DNA from 3 places in the Paenibacillus sp. SSG-1 genome. Region 1 is predicted to be linked to each of the others. Evidence: riboswitches for the same ligand, from Rfam matches in the RefSeq annotation. Region 1 holds a riboswitch; each other region holds the start of a gene.
The links. Region 1 has a riboswitch for cyclic di-AMP ahead of BCV73_RS03250 (alpha/beta fold hydrolase). Riboswitches for the same ligand answer to the same signal wherever they lie in the genome.

Region 1 (5,026 bases):
GCTCTTGTAACCGGAGGAAGCCGGGGAGCAGGACGTGGGATTGCCGTTGAGCTTGGGAAAGCCGGAGCAGTAGTTTATGTATCCGGAAGAAGTTTACGAGGGACGACTACACACGGTTTTCCAGGCAGTATCGATGAAACTGTGGAGGAGATTCGAAGTCATGGAGGAGAGGCGTACGCATGTCGTTGCGATCATACCCGTGATGAGGATACACAGGCTTTGATCGAGAGAATCCGACAGGAACAAGGACGGCTCCATATCCTAGTGAATAACGTCTGGGGACTGCATGACTTGGAAGTGAATTTACAATCCAAACCATTCTGGGAATATCCGCTGAACATGTGGGATGCTATGTTTCAGAATGGAGTACGCCCACAAATAGCGACAAACCATTATGCGATCCCGCTTATGCTGGAAGCTGATTCTGGATTGATCGTACATACCACATTTCAGGATCAGGATAAGTATTTAGGAACTTTCTATTACGACCTCGCCAAGAATACCATTAACCGCTCAGTGCTCGGATTAGCTCATGATCTCAAAAGCACTGAAATAACCGTGGTAGCGGTCTCCCCTGGCTGGATGAGAACAGAACTGGTATTAAGGAACTTCGGTACAGATGAAGCTCATTGGAAAGAGGTTGAGGCTCTGAAACACACGGAGTCGCCGTACTACGTAGGGCGAGCGGTGTCAGCCCTAGCTGGGGATGATGAGGTGAAACTGAAAAACGGACGGGTACTACAGGTTGGTGATCTTGCCCAGGAATACGGGTTCACCGATATTGATGGACGGTTCATCCCTCCCTTTTTAATATAATCAGTCTCATTGAAAAAACGAATACTCGCTAGAGCTCAGTTAACCGCCTTCTTATCGGGCGGTTAACTTATTAGCTAATATAGCGAGTAGATCGTTTGGTTAGGGCCAGTGCGATTCAAGATGCGATTTTCTTTCCAGGAGGCAAATCCCATGACCGCGGGCTACCCTCCATAGGCTTCCCGGGTCCGGTAAATATGCTGGTCCATCAAAAAGTTCAGCAGCATGCGGTTGAATGCATGCGGCTGGCATAAATGGGTCGGGTACATCGCATCCTCGATCGTCGCCAGCTGCACTTGCCGGAACAGGGTGGCCGCCCGCTGCATTTGCTTGACGAACCACTCGCTTTGGCTGCCTGCGACGCACAGTACAGGCATCGGCAGCCGTGCCAAATTGGCAGGCATCTCCATACGCAGCAGCTCCATACGCTGCTTGATCGACTCTGTCGGCCGCTTGTGGTACAGCTCCTTGCGCAGGATGCTGTAGACCGGCCTCCACCGGTTATACGTCACCCGCAGCGACCGGAGGAAAAACTCCGCAGGCAAATAATAAGACAGCCAGCTGCACGCCTCGCAAATATTCAGCAAATGGTTCTTTTTCCCGAAGCATCCCGCGAAGTAGCTGTCTACGAGCACCAGGGCGCTGACCCGGTCCGGGTGAAGGGCGGCAAACGTCTGGGCGAGCACGCTTCCGCTGGAACAGCCGACAAGCGTCGCCTGCGAAATATGCAGCTTATCCAGCAGCTCGCACAGATCGCTGCATTGGGTTTCCATAATGTGCCCGACCTCCACGTCAAGCTTCCCCGAATTGCCATAACCCCGGAGGTCCAGCACAATCACCTTCGCCCGCTTGCTGAAATATTCGACCTGGGGCTCAAACATATGATGGGACGACAAATGCCCGTGAATGAACACGATGGGCGTGCCGCTGCCGTGAATTTCATAATATAACGTGGTTCCGTTTACTTGTATCTGAGGCACTTCATGTTCTCCTCTCTCCCACATAACCTGTTTTCTCTGTTTGTGCAAAATCGCGGGCGCCGCCCGCTTGGGAATCGATGCTTCTCCTTGTTTAAACAACAAAAAAGAAGCACCGGAAAGAGGACACTCTTCCATGCTTCCAACTCCAAGGCCGAATAAGCCTTGCCATCTGCATGAATAACAGCTGCCTCTCTTAACACGCTTGCGTGGTTAGCTGACGGATTCGGGCCCAAGAGTAGCCCTACTCATCACTTTCGAGATTCACCCCATATGGCCGCAGCGGATGCTGCAGACACGACCGGTTCCCCCGCTTTCCGCCCTCCGGCGGAAATTCAGCGAATAGACATATTCCATGTACACGCTTCATCCTTCAAAATGAGCGCACAGAAAAACACAGAGCAGATACCCTGTGTTGATGCGTCAAATCACAGTTTCCTCCGCTCTCAACTACGCTTACGAGGTTAGCTGACGGATTCGGGCCGTGAGAGTAGCCCTACGGAAACAGGCATTGTCCTGCCTCCGATTCACCCCTGCAAGCCGCAAGCCCCAGCATAAAGATCCGTGGGACGAGGACTGCGATTGGTTCCCCCGCTTTTCATCGGAAAATTCAGCGTTCATCAAGTCGCAAATCTTACTCTATTGGATGATGAAATGAATATACGCCTGGGACGGCGAACTGTAAAGCAGGGAAACGATACGATTCCCTGCTTTATTTGGGGATCTGATGGGAAAACGGGTCCTAATCCGTAGGAATCATTGTTTTACGGCCTTTCCTACCGCTTTCCTTAGCTTTGCTGGATAACTGAAGGCGGGAAGCCATTCATATGGCTGAACCCGCCCATTGGATCGGAATATAATGCCGGTATAGGGCTGAAGCCGCTAGGCTGAAAAAAAGCGGCTTTTTGCCGCAATTTTGGACTTTACACTGGAAAGATGCTGGTTTTGATCCGAAAAATCCGCCTCGTCTTCTTGCCAAAGATATCCCTTGGACGTATGATGCGGATAGTTTACCAATCGGACACATGTATGGAACCCTACTGGCCGTGACGATCCGGAACAAGACGGCAGGGAGTATCCATGAAATCACGGTCAAGGAGGATGTCACGATGAACCGGGCTTTGATTCCCACCATCGAACTGTTTGAAATCGTTCTTCCAAGATACCAGCACCACAGCCTGGGCTGGCTGGAAAACTGCCGGATCGGCATTTTAAAGCTGCCTTACTCCGGCGAGGAAGGGCTTGCCGAGGGCCTGCTGTGCTCAGGCAAGCAAGCCTTCGATCTGGTACGGTGGGGCTGCCGCCTGCGCTATATTTGCGGCCTGACGCTGGAAGAGGCCATCACCGCGACGGCCATGAACATTCTGAAGCATCCGGACCACAATCAGTACCCGCTCGCGCTGATGGCGCTGCTTGATGTCAGGTCACGCCTGGAGCAGCATACCGCGCGCACAACAGCCGAACAGATGGGAAGATCCCTTGATGTCGGCCTTCTCAAGCTGAACCGTACGGCTTACGCCGAAGGAGCCGCAGCATCGCTGCGCATCGGGGGAGGAACGTCGCTTGCGATCTCCGGCCGGACGGCTGCCCTTGAAACGGAAATCCAGGCGAAAGCTCCCTACAACCGCCTCCCGCTGCTCGGCCGGGAATTCCCGACGGATACCCGCGCCTTGATCCGCCGCTCCTCGGCATATCTGTCCCTGTTCGGCGCCGGCACAAAGAACCGCCACCCCGGATAATCCCCGAGTGGCGGTTCTTTTGTGCTGCCTGCGCGGGCGGCTATAGCGCCTGCTCCTCGCTGCGAAGCTGCACCAGCGCTTTTCGCTGCCAGGCCTTGCTCCTCCAGCGGACCCAGAGCAGGATGCCCCGCAGCCATTCGTCGGCGATAAAAGCCGCCCAGATGCCGTACAGGCCGTATCCCCAATAAATGCCGAGCAGGTACGTCAGCGGCACACTGAAGAGCCAGGTCACCGTGATGGACACGATCATGGCGGACCGGGCGTCGCCGGCGGCCTGCAGCGACCGTTCCAGGATGACGTTGAAGTTGCGCCCCGGCTCCAGCAGAAAGCTCAGCAGCAGCAAGGCCGCTCCCATCGCGATAATGTCCGGGTCGGTCGTAAACAGCTTCATCAGCGGCTGCCGGAACAGCGTCAGCACGGCGACGGCCGCCAGCGTAATCAGCTCGCTGCGGATCAGATTCCGGATCACCTGCTTGTAGGCCTCTTCCCTCTGGCCCGCGCCGACCAGCTGCCCGACGATGATTTGCCCGCCCCGGCCCAGCGAGACGGCCAGAATCATGACGAAGAACATGATGTTCTGTGTGTAAATTTTCGTTGCCAGCACGCTGGCCCCAAGCGACGAAATAAAGGCCGTGGTCACAAACTGGTTGGCGGAGTACGACAAGGACACGGCCGAGGATGGCACCCCGACGCGAAGCACCTTCCCGATATGCTCACGGCTCCACACGAACAGGTCGTTCCAGCGGATGTAGACGCCCGCCGCCTTGCGGAGCAGCACCAGATTGACGGCCAGCCCGACGCACTGGGCAAAGGCGGTGGATATCGCCACCCCGACGACGCCCAGCTTCGGAAAGCCTCCGGGGCCGTAAATAAACAGGTAATTGCCGAAAATATTCAGCACGTTCATCCCGATCGTGACGACCATCGTCTGCCGGGTTAATCCGTGAGACTGGATCATGGCCGTGACGGCGGTCAGCAGCGCCTGAATGACCAGGGCGCCCCCGGCGATGAGCAAATACTTCTCCGCCTGCCCGAACAGGGAAGGATCGAGGTCGAAAATCCGCAGCAGCGGCCCGCTGAGCATCATGACGATGACGCTCACGACCAGGCCGAACAGGAAGTTCAGCGCCAGCGAGGACCCGGCAAGCCGGCCGATTTCATGCTGCCTGCGTGCACCCAAATACTGCGAGATGACCACCGCGGAGCCGAGCGCCACGAAATTGAACATCAGCACCGCAAACATGATGATCTGGTTCGCGACACCGACCGCCGCAACCGCGCCGTCGGACACCTTGCTCAGCATGAACGTGTCCGATGTCCTGAGAAACATTTGAAGGGCCGATTCCACAAAAATCGGCCACGTAATCGCAAGCAGCGACAGCTTGCTAACGGGGTTGTCTCCCGCGATGGATCTGGACATTACAGGCTGTAAGCCTCCCGGATCTTGGCGATGCCAAGCTTCGCGGTCTCCAGGGCGGTCAACCCGCCGTAGCTGTC
Region 2 (5,026 bases), 6.7 Mb from region 1:
TGTGCAGCGATTCCTCCGAGGATGTACCGGTCAATTCGGGCGATCTGACGGATATCCCGTTGGTCGGCAGCTGCGTAAATCGCCTGAATGGCCGCGCCGTCTTGGCGGACCAAGCGACTCATCATCGGATGAAGGATGAACCCTTCCAGCTCTTCCTGGCTCTGGATGCGCCCTTCTGCAATTCGGGTTTGGAGGTCAAACACATGGCTGAAGCCTCCGACCGACAAGTCGTTATCCAGCGTTTGCACGTAATCGAGCAGTTTGGTGCTTTTGTCGTTCAACGCGGTCACCTCCATATTATTGTGGTAATAAATATTACATGAATTACGAAGTAAAATCATCGATCACTATTATTTGTAAGTTAATATTACATAAATATTGTGATTTGTCAATGTTAGGGCGACTTAATCACTGTTTTTGTTGTTTTATGTGTTATATAATATTACATGGATGGTGTTTTAATGTATTTCCCTTTACAATTCGGATGATTTTGTGTATAATAAAAAAGTTCGCTAAATGAACTTTGGATATTATGCGGTAGTGGTGGAATGGCAGACACGCTATCTTGAGGGGGTAGTGGGCGTACGCCCGTGGAGGTTCGAGTCCTCTCTACCGCATCTATGAACACAGAAAGAAGCTTCCTTGGAGAAATCCAGGGGAGCTTCTTTTTTTTGCTTATTGCATTTTCGTATATTTCGGGGTCCCGCAAAGCTAGTGAATTCGGATCGCAGCAAGTAGCGTTATTTTGTAGGGCTGATTTGCCTATTCGCTTTTTCCGGATGCAAGCAGCTTGCGGATGTCGTTTTCGATTTTGTCCGGTGTCGTTTTGGGCGCGTAACGCTTGATGACCCTTCCTTTGGAATCGACCAGGAACTTGGTAAAGTTCCACTTGACCGCTTTCGATCCGAGCACGCCCGGCGCTTCCCTGGTCAGGTATTGGAACAGTGGGTGGGCGTTGCTGCCCTTGACGTCGATCTTCTCAAACATCGGGAACGTGACCCCGTAATTCATCTGGCAGAATTCGCCGATCTCCTCGCTGGTACCCGGCTCCTGATTGGCAAACTGGTTGCTCGGAAAGCCGAGAATTTGAAAATGATGGTCACGGAACTCGTCGTACAGCTCCTGCAGCCCGCGAAACTGCGGCGTAAATCCGCATTTGCTGGCCGTGTTCACGATCAGCAGCACGTCACCCTCATATTCCTTTAACGATACCTCTTTGCCGCGCAGCGTGTTCACTTGAAAATCATAGACGCTCACTGCCATCCTCCTCCTTTTGTGCTTCAATGAATGATCATCCAGCCGAAACATTTACCAATCACACAATTTAATTTTAAACGATTGAACTGGAAAGTCAATGCGGGTATTCCTGCGAGCCAGTGTCCCCGATTGTCCTGGTTTCCATAAATGCGCCAAATCGGGAGCATGAAAGAGGTAGAAGTCAAAAAGCCAAAATGTAAGCGCTAATAAGAGCCTGAATGTTCCAAAATTCGCGGTTCATGATTTTTAGACTGCCTTTACAGCTTGGAAGGAGCGGGTGTATGATTCAGAGCGTATTCAATACAGTTTCCATTACTAATCGCTGAGTTTCCGCAAAAAAGCGCGGAAATCGGGGGAACCAAACGCGTGCCATGGAGCAGCGAACCGGTGTGAGAGTCGGGGGTCTGCTGCCAGCCGCAGGGGTGAATCCCGGCTACGGATGCCATGGATCCGGCCGGGTAGAGCGACTCTCACCGCTCGAATCCGTCAGCTAACCTCGTAAGCGTCGTTTGAGAGAGGAATGATGAAACTTGCGACCCGAATAAACTTTCGGATCACAGGGGGATCAGCTGGCCTCTGTGTTTTTTTTACCCTTTTTTAGCTTACTGGAACAAAAGAGAGCATTCATCACAATCACATACACTTATCAATAACGCTTAATTTCGGCCGGAAACGGCCGGGAGCGGGGGAACCACAGCGGCCGCCTGGAATGGAAGCCGCCGGGGTGAATCTTTCCGGTACGGTAAGTACCGGAAGGTAGGGCGACTCTCACGCCCGAATCCGACAGCTAACCTCGTCAGCGTAACGGGAGAGGCAGCACTTGTCGTGCGCATTTTGAATAAAGGACGATCCTTCATAGTTCGTCTAAATTCAAGAAGCCGCGGGAAAGGTCCTTCTTTCCCTGCGGCTTCTTTTGCGTATTCGCGGCTGCCGCATAGGAGGAGCCTTTGAAATGGACAACGTCGTCATCGTGACCGCGCCGAACGAGGCGGGACGCAATTTTATCAAGCTGCTGATGTATTGGAAGAGGCCCTTTGCCGTTCTGACCAACAGTGCCCGGGAGGAACGCCTCTTGAGAAAAATGGGGGTGCAGCGGATCATCCGGTTGAATACGAATCACGCGGAGGATTGGGTGGTGCCCGAAATAGAGGTCGGCAAAATCTTTCTGTTTGAAAGCAGCCTCAACCTGACCTGCCGCTATTTGCAAATCTGCCGTCCCTGGACGTCGGAACCGGTATATGTCATTACGCAGAGGGGCAACTCACCCGGCATTTACCGGGGGCTTGGTGCCGATCACATCATTTATACCTTAAACGGCGAAGTCGGATTTTTACTGAAATAAAGATGATTCTAACCATGCAAAGGAGAGACCGGAAACGATGATGGATGTATATATGATACTTGCGCTCGCTGCAACTTTTGGCGTGTTCTTGTTATTTCTTCATTGGTGCGGCCGAGTGGTGGAAGAAGGGGGCAAAGACCAATGATTGTCGTTGGGGCATTCGCCGTGCTTGTCTTTATCTATTTGGTTTACGCCTTGATCCATCCGGAAAAATTTTGACGGGGAATTTTAAATCTGTAAGCCTCAAGGGGCCAAAGCAGAACATGCTCGTAAGAGGGGGAAGCCAGCCTTGGATATTTTGCAAATTTGTATCGTCATTTTCGTGCTCCTGCTGCTCGTGAAGCCGGTAGGCACTTACGTATATCATATGTTCTCCAATGAACCGAACCGGACGGACCGGATTTTCGGCGGCGTGGAAAGAGTTCTATACCGGATCATCGGGCTGAAGCAGCGGGGCAGCATGAATTGGAAAAAGTACGCGCTCAGCATGATCGCAACCAATATCTTTCTGGTAGCGATCAGCTATATATTGCTGCGAACGATGGGCGCCCTTCCGGGCAACCCGAACGGCATCGGCAATATGGAGGCGAGCCTGTCCTTCAACACGGTCATCAGCTTTATGACGAACACGAACCTCCAGCATTACAGCGGAGAGAGCGGCATGTCTTATTTTGGCCAAATGATCGTCATCACGATGATGATGTTTACCTCGGCAGCCTCGGGCCTGGCTATCGCGATTGCTTTTATGCGCGGCATCACCCGCAGGGGTGAAGGGCTCGGGAACTTCTTCGAGGATTTTATCAAGGCGCATGTCCGTCTGTTCGTGCCGCTTGCCCTCATCGTAACCCTGGTGCTGGTCGGGCTCAAAGTGCCGCAGACGCTGGAGCCGATGCGGGCCGTGCAAACGCTGGGAGGCGGCGTGCAGCAGATTCCGCTGGGTCCTGTGGCCTCACTGGAATCGATCAAGCACCTCGGAACGAACGGGGGAGGTTTCTTCGGTGTCAACTCGGCCCATCCGTTCGAGAACCCAAGCCCGCTGACCAACGTAATCGAAATTCTCAGCATGTGGACGATTTCGGCGTCACTGCCTTACACGTTCGGACGGTTCGCCCGGAACAAGAAGCAGGGCTGGATGATTTTCAGCGTCATGATGACGCTGTTCGTAGCGTTCCTGTGCCTGACGTATTTCTCGGAAAAAGCCGGCAACCCGCTGATCAACCAATTGGGAATCAACAGCACGGCCGGCAGCATGGAAGGCAAGGAGGTGCGCTTTGGCATCGCGCAGTCCGCGTTGTTCACAACCGTCACCACCGCCGCCACGACGGGGTCGGTCAACAACATGCATGATACGCTGACGCCGCTGGGAGGGCTTGCGCCCTTGGCCGAAATGATGCTGAACGTCGTGTTCGGCGGCAAGGGGGTCGGTTTCGTCAATATGATCATGTATGCAATCCTCGGCGTATTTATCTGCGGCCTGATGGTTGGCCGGACGCCGGAATTTCTGGGCCGGAAGATCGAAGCCCGGGAGATGAAGCTGATCGCGGTGGCGATTCTGATGCATCCCTTCATTATTCTTGCGCCGACGGCGATTTCGTTTATGACGCACCTGGGAACCGACGCCTTCTCCAATCCTTCGTATCACAGCTTGAGCCAGTCGCTCTATGAGTTCACCTCCTCGGCGGCGAATAACGGCTCCGGGTTCGAGGGATTGGCAGACAATACCGTATTCTGGAACGTCAGCACCGGTCTGGTGATGCTCCTCGGCCGATATATTTCGATTATTGCGCTGCTCGCCGTTGCAGGTTCGCTGGCGGTGAAGCAGAAGGTCGCCGAGACTCAGGGCACCTTCCGGACCGACAACAAGCTGTTCGCCGGCATTTTGACCGGAACCGTGCTGCTGATCGGAGCGCTGACGTTCCTTCCGGTCCTCGTTTTGGGGCCGGTCGCCGAATTTTTAACACTTAACTAAAGAGGTGGAGCAAGTCATGAGCGGACAACGCAAAAGTATGCTGTCTGGCGGTATTGCCAAACAGGCGCTGAAAGACAGCTTTATGAAACTGAACCCGGCCGTAATGATGAAAAATCCGGTTATGTTCGTTGTGGAGGTCGGCACCTTCGTGGTGCTGCTGATGGTTCTTTTTCCCTCTTATTTTCACACCGAGGGACGGATAGGGTTTAATCTGACCGTGTTTCTGATATTGCTCTTCACCGTCCTGTTCGCGAATTTCGCGGAGGCGCTGGCGGAAGGCCGGGGCAAGGCCCAGGCCGATACGCTCAAGAAGAGCAAAAAAGACACGACGGCGAACAAAATCGTGGGCGGCGAGATCAAGGTCGTCAGTTCGGCCGAGCTGCGCAAAGGCGATGTCGTCATCGTCTCCCAGGGAGAGATGATCCCGGGTGACGGGGAAGTCATCGAAGGCCTTGCAT
Region 3 (5,026 bases), 2.8 Mb from region 1:
CCGGCCTTACACCAAACGAAGAACGCAAGAAACAAATCGATTTTTCGAACAACTACTATAAGGCGGAGCAGGCCGTTGTCGTCAGAGAGGCTGACAAAGACAAATACAGCACGATGAAAGCTCTGGAAGGAGCTTCGCTCGGCATTCAGAAGGGTTCGATCCAGGAGGACATCGCCAAGACGATTCCGGGGGCGAAGATCACCGGCCTGGGCAAAATTTCCGACATTGTGCTGCAGCTGAATTCGAGCCGCGTGGATGCCTCCATCATGGAGAAACCGGTTGCCGAAGCATACATCAAGAACGTCAAAGGATTGGTAATTGCGGATGCGGTTCCTGATTATAAGGAAGACGGCTACGCGATCGGGATCAAAAAAGGCAACACCGAGCTCGTGAACCAAATCAACAAAACGCTGGACCGTCTGAAATCCGAAAACAAGATTGAGCAGTACGTCGCCGAAGCGAGCGATTTGGCTGCACAGAAATAGAGGTTAAGCTGTCTGTTCTCATTTTATACATCGGATAAAATAGCGAAGCGAATTCGCTATTTTTTCTGTTCAATGATGGGTACCTTGTTTCAAATATGTCCCGATCTGTTGTATACAGGGGAAGGATGGGACAGGCAGGTATGATGACAAAGGAGGTTCTTGGGTCTTTATGTATATGTTCTCCGTTTTTTGGGATTACCGGACGTATTTTGCGACAGGTATCCAGTATACACTGCTCCTGGCCGCCATCGGCGTCATCTGCGGCTTCGTGCTGGGCATTATTATATCCTTGATGCGGATGTCCCGTTTTTGGCTGCCGAAGCTGATCGGTTCGGTATGGGTGGAAGTTCTCCGCGGTACCCCGATGGTTGTTCAGCTGTTTATTATTCACTACGGCCTTGTGGCTTTCGGGATCAAACTTACGCCGATCGAGTCCGGTGCAATTACGCTGTCCATTAACAGCTCCGCGTACCTTGCGGAAGTGTTCCGTGCCGGAATCCAGGGGGTGGACCGGGGCCAGTCGGAAGCGGCCCGTTCCCTGGGAATGACGCGCAGCATGACGATGCGGTACATCGTGCTGCCCCAAGCTGTAAAAAGCGTGCTGCCGGCCATCGGCAATGAGTTTATTACGATTATCAAGGAATCATCCATCGTATCGTTTATCGGCGTCACCGACTTGATGTACCAGTCGGGGGCTATCCAAGGGATTACGTATGATTACCTCAGTCCGCTGCTGGTCATTGCGGCCATCTACTTCATTATGACGTTTACCCTGTCCAAGCTGCTGGGGGCATTCGAAAGGAGGCTGAATACCGATGATCAGCGTTAAAGATCTGCGCAAATCGTTCGGCAAGCTGGAGATTCTGAAAGGGATCGACATCGACATCGCCAAAGGCGAGGTCGTCGTCGTGATTGGCCCCAGCGGCTCGGGGAAAAGCACCTTTCTCCGCTGCCTGAATCTGCTCGAAACGCCAACAGGGGGGCAGATCACGTTTGAAGGCGAGCCGATTACGGACAAACGCCATAACATCAATGCCACCCGCGAAAAAATGGGCATGGTGTTCCAGCATTTCAACCTGTTCCCGCATAAATCGGTGCTGCAGAACCTCATGCTGGCCCCGGTTAAGGTGAAAAAGCAGCCGCCGGCCGAGGCGGAACGGATTGCCCTTGACCTGCTGCGCACGGTCGGATTATCCGACAAGAAGGATGCGTATCCGTCCCAGCTGTCAGGCGGGCAGAAGCAGCGGATCGCCATCGCGCGGGCGCTGGCCATGCAGCCCCACGTCATGCTCTTTGACGAGCCGACTTCAGCGCTGGACCCGGAAATGGTCGGCGAAGTGCTGGAGGTCATGAAGAAGCTTGCGGAGGGCGGCATGACGATGGTTATCGTAACCCATGAAATGGGGTTTGCCCGGGAAGTCGGCGACCGGATCGTCTTTATGGACGGCGGACAAATCGTCGAGCAGGGGACGCCTGCGGAAGTGTTCGGTAACCCGCAAAACAGCCGCACGAAAGATTTTCTGAGCAAGGTTCTTTGACAAAGTACCTGCATATAAAAATGATAAAGCCCTGGACGAGAATATTACTCATCCAGGGCTTTTTATGTACCTTTTCATGAATAAATTGTTAAAATGAATGAGGATTTTGTAACTATTTTAAAAGGAATTGAGCTGCTGCTCCCTTGCTTAAGTCAGCTAACAACCCTAAATAAAGCCTGATAATTCAAGGCTTTTGGATTGGTAACATTTTCATGCGCACAGGTTACAAAATTGTGATATATTTGTTGAGCCGAAACTTTTCTAAGGTAAAGTGCGGGGGATGTAATTTGTGTACATAGTACGCTTGGGGTGAATCGCACCAATAGGGCGTAGGGTTGTCTCCTCAATCCGAATCCGACAGCTAACTTCGCAGGCATCACGACTTAAGGAGGAACCATGAAAAGATTTAAAGGAATCAAGACACTTGCAGCCATCATCGGCATTTCTCTGGCGGTACAAGCGGTACCCACGTTTGCGGACTCGGTCCATGTAGCGAAGGATGGAGACACCTTCTATACATTATCTAAACAATATGGTGTTAATTTGAATCAGCTGATGAATGCAAATCCGAGCGTAGAAGCAACCAATATTTATCCAGGCCTGAAATTAAACGTTCCAGGAGCAAGCACAGCCAAGGCATTTGCCGCAGAGGACAGCGGCTCGATCATCACGGCAGCTTCTCTGAACGTCAACGGCGATGACAAAGTCGTAGAAGCATGGGGTAAAACCTTCAATTACTCCAAAACGCTGGACGTCCGAGCTACGGCTTATTCATCTGCCGCTAGCGAAAACGGCAAGTGGGGTGCAGTGGACTACTTCGGCAACCCGCTGAAGCTGGGAACGATCGCTGTTGACCCTTCCGTTATCCCGTTGGGAACGAAAGTGCTGGTTACCGGTCACAGCTTCCAGGGCCTTCCGAAGAAAGCTTTCGTAGCGACAGCTAAGGATACCGGCAGTGCGATTAAGGGGAAACGCATCGACATTTTCGTGCCGGGCAGCCCGGAAAGCGTTAGTGCCTTCGGGTTCCAGGACGTTGAGCTGTACTTCATTAAATAGTTCAAGCTTTTCATAATAACACGGAAAAACCGGCTTTTGTACTCAAGCCGGTTTTTTTTGTACGCTCAGCGCGTTACTTGTCTTTTGGAACGTGAAGTAACCTCGGCAGCGTGACGAATGAATAGCCTTTATTTTTCAAAGTCTGAATAATGTCCGGAAGGGCATCGATCGTACCGCTGAGATTGGACGTGGTTCCGCCTCCCGCATGCTGAAGAATGATCGAGCCTTGCCCAACGGTGGACAGCACGTTGCGCTTGACCGCTTCCTTGCTGATTCCTTTCCAATCCAGCGAATCGACGTTCCAGTTTACGATTTTGTAGCCCTGCTGCTTGGCCCAGCGCAGTTGGCGTTCCGTGATGTCTCCATAAGGCGGCCTGATCAGCTTGGGCTTATAGCCGACGATGCCGTAAAGCGTGTTCTCCGTCCGCTTAATCTCGGCTACATATTCGTCCATCTCCAATTTGTGAAACACGGGATGATTATAGGAGTGGTTTCCGATCACATGTCCTTCACGGACGATGCGCTCGACCAGCTCGGGATGCTTCTTCGCCCGGCTGCCCATCACAAAAAAGGTGGCTTTAATATGATGGGCTTTGAGCACATCCAGGATCTGAGGAGTAAATCTGGGATCCGGCACGTCATCAAAGGTTAGGGCCACCTCTTTGACGCGCGGACCGTGAATTTTGAACGTTTCGGGATATTTTTTGATCAGCTGGCCTAGCGTAAGGATCTGCTGTTCCTTCCGCTTTTCTTTCGCCTCCCGGCTGCTGGTTTCCCGTGCAGGTTCGGAACCTGACGGATGTTCCGGGGGTTCACCGCCTTGAGCGGCGGCTGCTGGCCACCCGGACTGCCAAGGACAGATCAACAACAAGATCAGCAGGGAAGACAGCAATGTGCATAACAGCTTCTTTTTCATCCGTCTCGACTCCTTTCCACCGCGGACAAACAGCGAAAGCATGATTTATCCTTGTTATGTCCATAAGTTGATGCAATTATGTTGCTTTAAATCAGATGCTGGGCCACATTTTCATATCGTTCGGCAAAGGGTGTATAATAGAACTGATGGATTACGGTCGCTGTACATTGGCCGTAACCGCGAGGTATGGACGATAAACGGCGGCGCTGCAATCATATAACCCTGTTGTCATATAGGCTTAATCACATACAACAAAAAGGAGACACGAAGCAATGGCAGATCTATTTACACCTTATGTGCTTAAAGGATTATCTCTGAAAAACCGGATTGTTATGCCTCCGATGTGCCAATATTCGGTACAGGCTGAGGACGGGATCCCTAACAATTGGCATTATGTCCATTATATATCCCGCGCAGTCGGCGGAGCCGGATTGATTATCGTAGAGATGACGGGGGTTCACCCGGACGGACGGATTACGAACCGGGATACGGGAATATGGGATGACGGGCAGATCCCTGCTTACCGCAAAATCGTCGACGAAGTGCACGCCCATGGCGCAAGGATCGGCATCCAGCTGGGCCATGCCGGCCGCAAGGCGGAGGACGCGAACCCGCCCGTAGCCCCATCGGCCATCCGTTTTGACGAGAAATATAAAATTCCGAGAGCTTTGTCCACCGAAGAGGCCCAGAGTCTGGTTACCGCCTATGGGGAAGCGGCCCGGCGCGCGGTGGAAGCCGGCTTTGATACCGTGGAGATACACGGCGCTCACGGCTATTTAATCCATCAGTTCCATTCTCCGCTGACCAACCGAAGAGACGATGCGTATGGAAAAGACCTGGCCTTGTTCGGAGAAGAGGTTGTTAAAGCCGTCAAGAAGGCGGTCCCTGAAGACATGCCTGTTCTGATGAGAGTGTCAGCCAAGGAGTACGTGGACGGCGGTTATGACGTCGATTACTGCGCGGAAATCTGCCAACGATACCGGGATGCGGGCGTGGACGTATTCCATATTTCCTCCGGCGGTGAAGGTCAT

Region 2: it holds a riboswitch for cyclic di-AMP, as region 1 does, so the genes downstream of both, BCV73_RS33790 (hypothetical protein) here and BCV73_RS03250 (alpha/beta fold hydrolase) in region 1, are expected to answer to the same signal.
Region 3: it holds a riboswitch for cyclic di-AMP, as region 1 does, so the genes downstream of both, BCV73_RS15925 (3D domain-containing protein) here and BCV73_RS03250 (alpha/beta fold hydrolase) in region 1, are expected to answer to the same signal.

The regions. Positions count from the first base shown of each region.
Region 1 covers NZ_MBRK01000001.1:659,177-664,202, reverse strand. The annotation lists gene BCV73_RS03255 (SDR family NAD(P)-dependent oxidoreductase) at 1-816, shown strand, start outside; gene BCV73_RS03250 (alpha/beta fold hydrolase) at 978-1,793, opposite strand; cyclic di-AMP (ydaO/yuaA leader) riboswitch at 1,977-2,141, opposite strand; cyclic di-AMP (ydaO/yuaA leader) riboswitch at 2,229-2,416, opposite strand; gene BCV73_RS03245 (hypothetical protein) at 2,816-3,529, shown strand; gene BCV73_RS03240 (MATE family efflux transporter) at 3,570-4,949, opposite strand; gene BCV73_RS03235 (sugar phosphate isomerase/epimerase family protein) at 4,949-5,026, opposite strand, start outside.
Region 2 covers NZ_MBRK01000001.1:7,364,982-7,370,007, forward strand. The annotation lists gene BCV73_RS33775 (urease accessory UreF family protein) at 1-281, opposite strand, end outside; tRNA gene BCV73_RS33780 (tRNA-Leu) at 535-617, shown strand; gene BCV73_RS33785 (glutathione peroxidase) at 763-1,257, opposite strand; cyclic di-AMP (ydaO/yuaA leader) riboswitch at 1,568-1,778, shown strand; cyclic di-AMP (ydaO/yuaA leader) riboswitch at 1,901-2,073, shown strand; gene BCV73_RS33790 (hypothetical protein) at 2,210-2,599, shown strand; gene kdpF (K(+)-transporting ATPase subunit F) at 2,741-2,818, shown strand; gene kdpA (potassium-transporting ATPase subunit KdpA) at 2,889-4,568, shown strand; gene kdpB (potassium-transporting ATPase subunit KdpB) at 4,585-5,026, shown strand, end outside.
Region 3 covers NZ_MBRK01000001.1:3,456,533-3,461,558, reverse strand. The annotation lists gene BCV73_RS15940 (transporter substrate-binding domain-containing protein) at 1-485, shown strand, start outside; gene BCV73_RS15935 (amino acid ABC transporter permease) at 655-1,314, shown strand; gene BCV73_RS15930 (amino acid ABC transporter ATP-binding protein) at 1,301-2,023, shown strand; cyclic di-AMP (ydaO/yuaA leader) riboswitch at 2,262-2,416, shown strand; gene BCV73_RS15925 (3D domain-containing protein) at 2,420-3,079, shown strand; gene BCV73_RS15920 (polysaccharide deacetylase family protein) at 3,153-3,995, opposite strand; gene BCV73_RS15915 (NADH:flavin oxidoreductase/NADH oxidase) at 4,268-5,026, shown strand, end outside.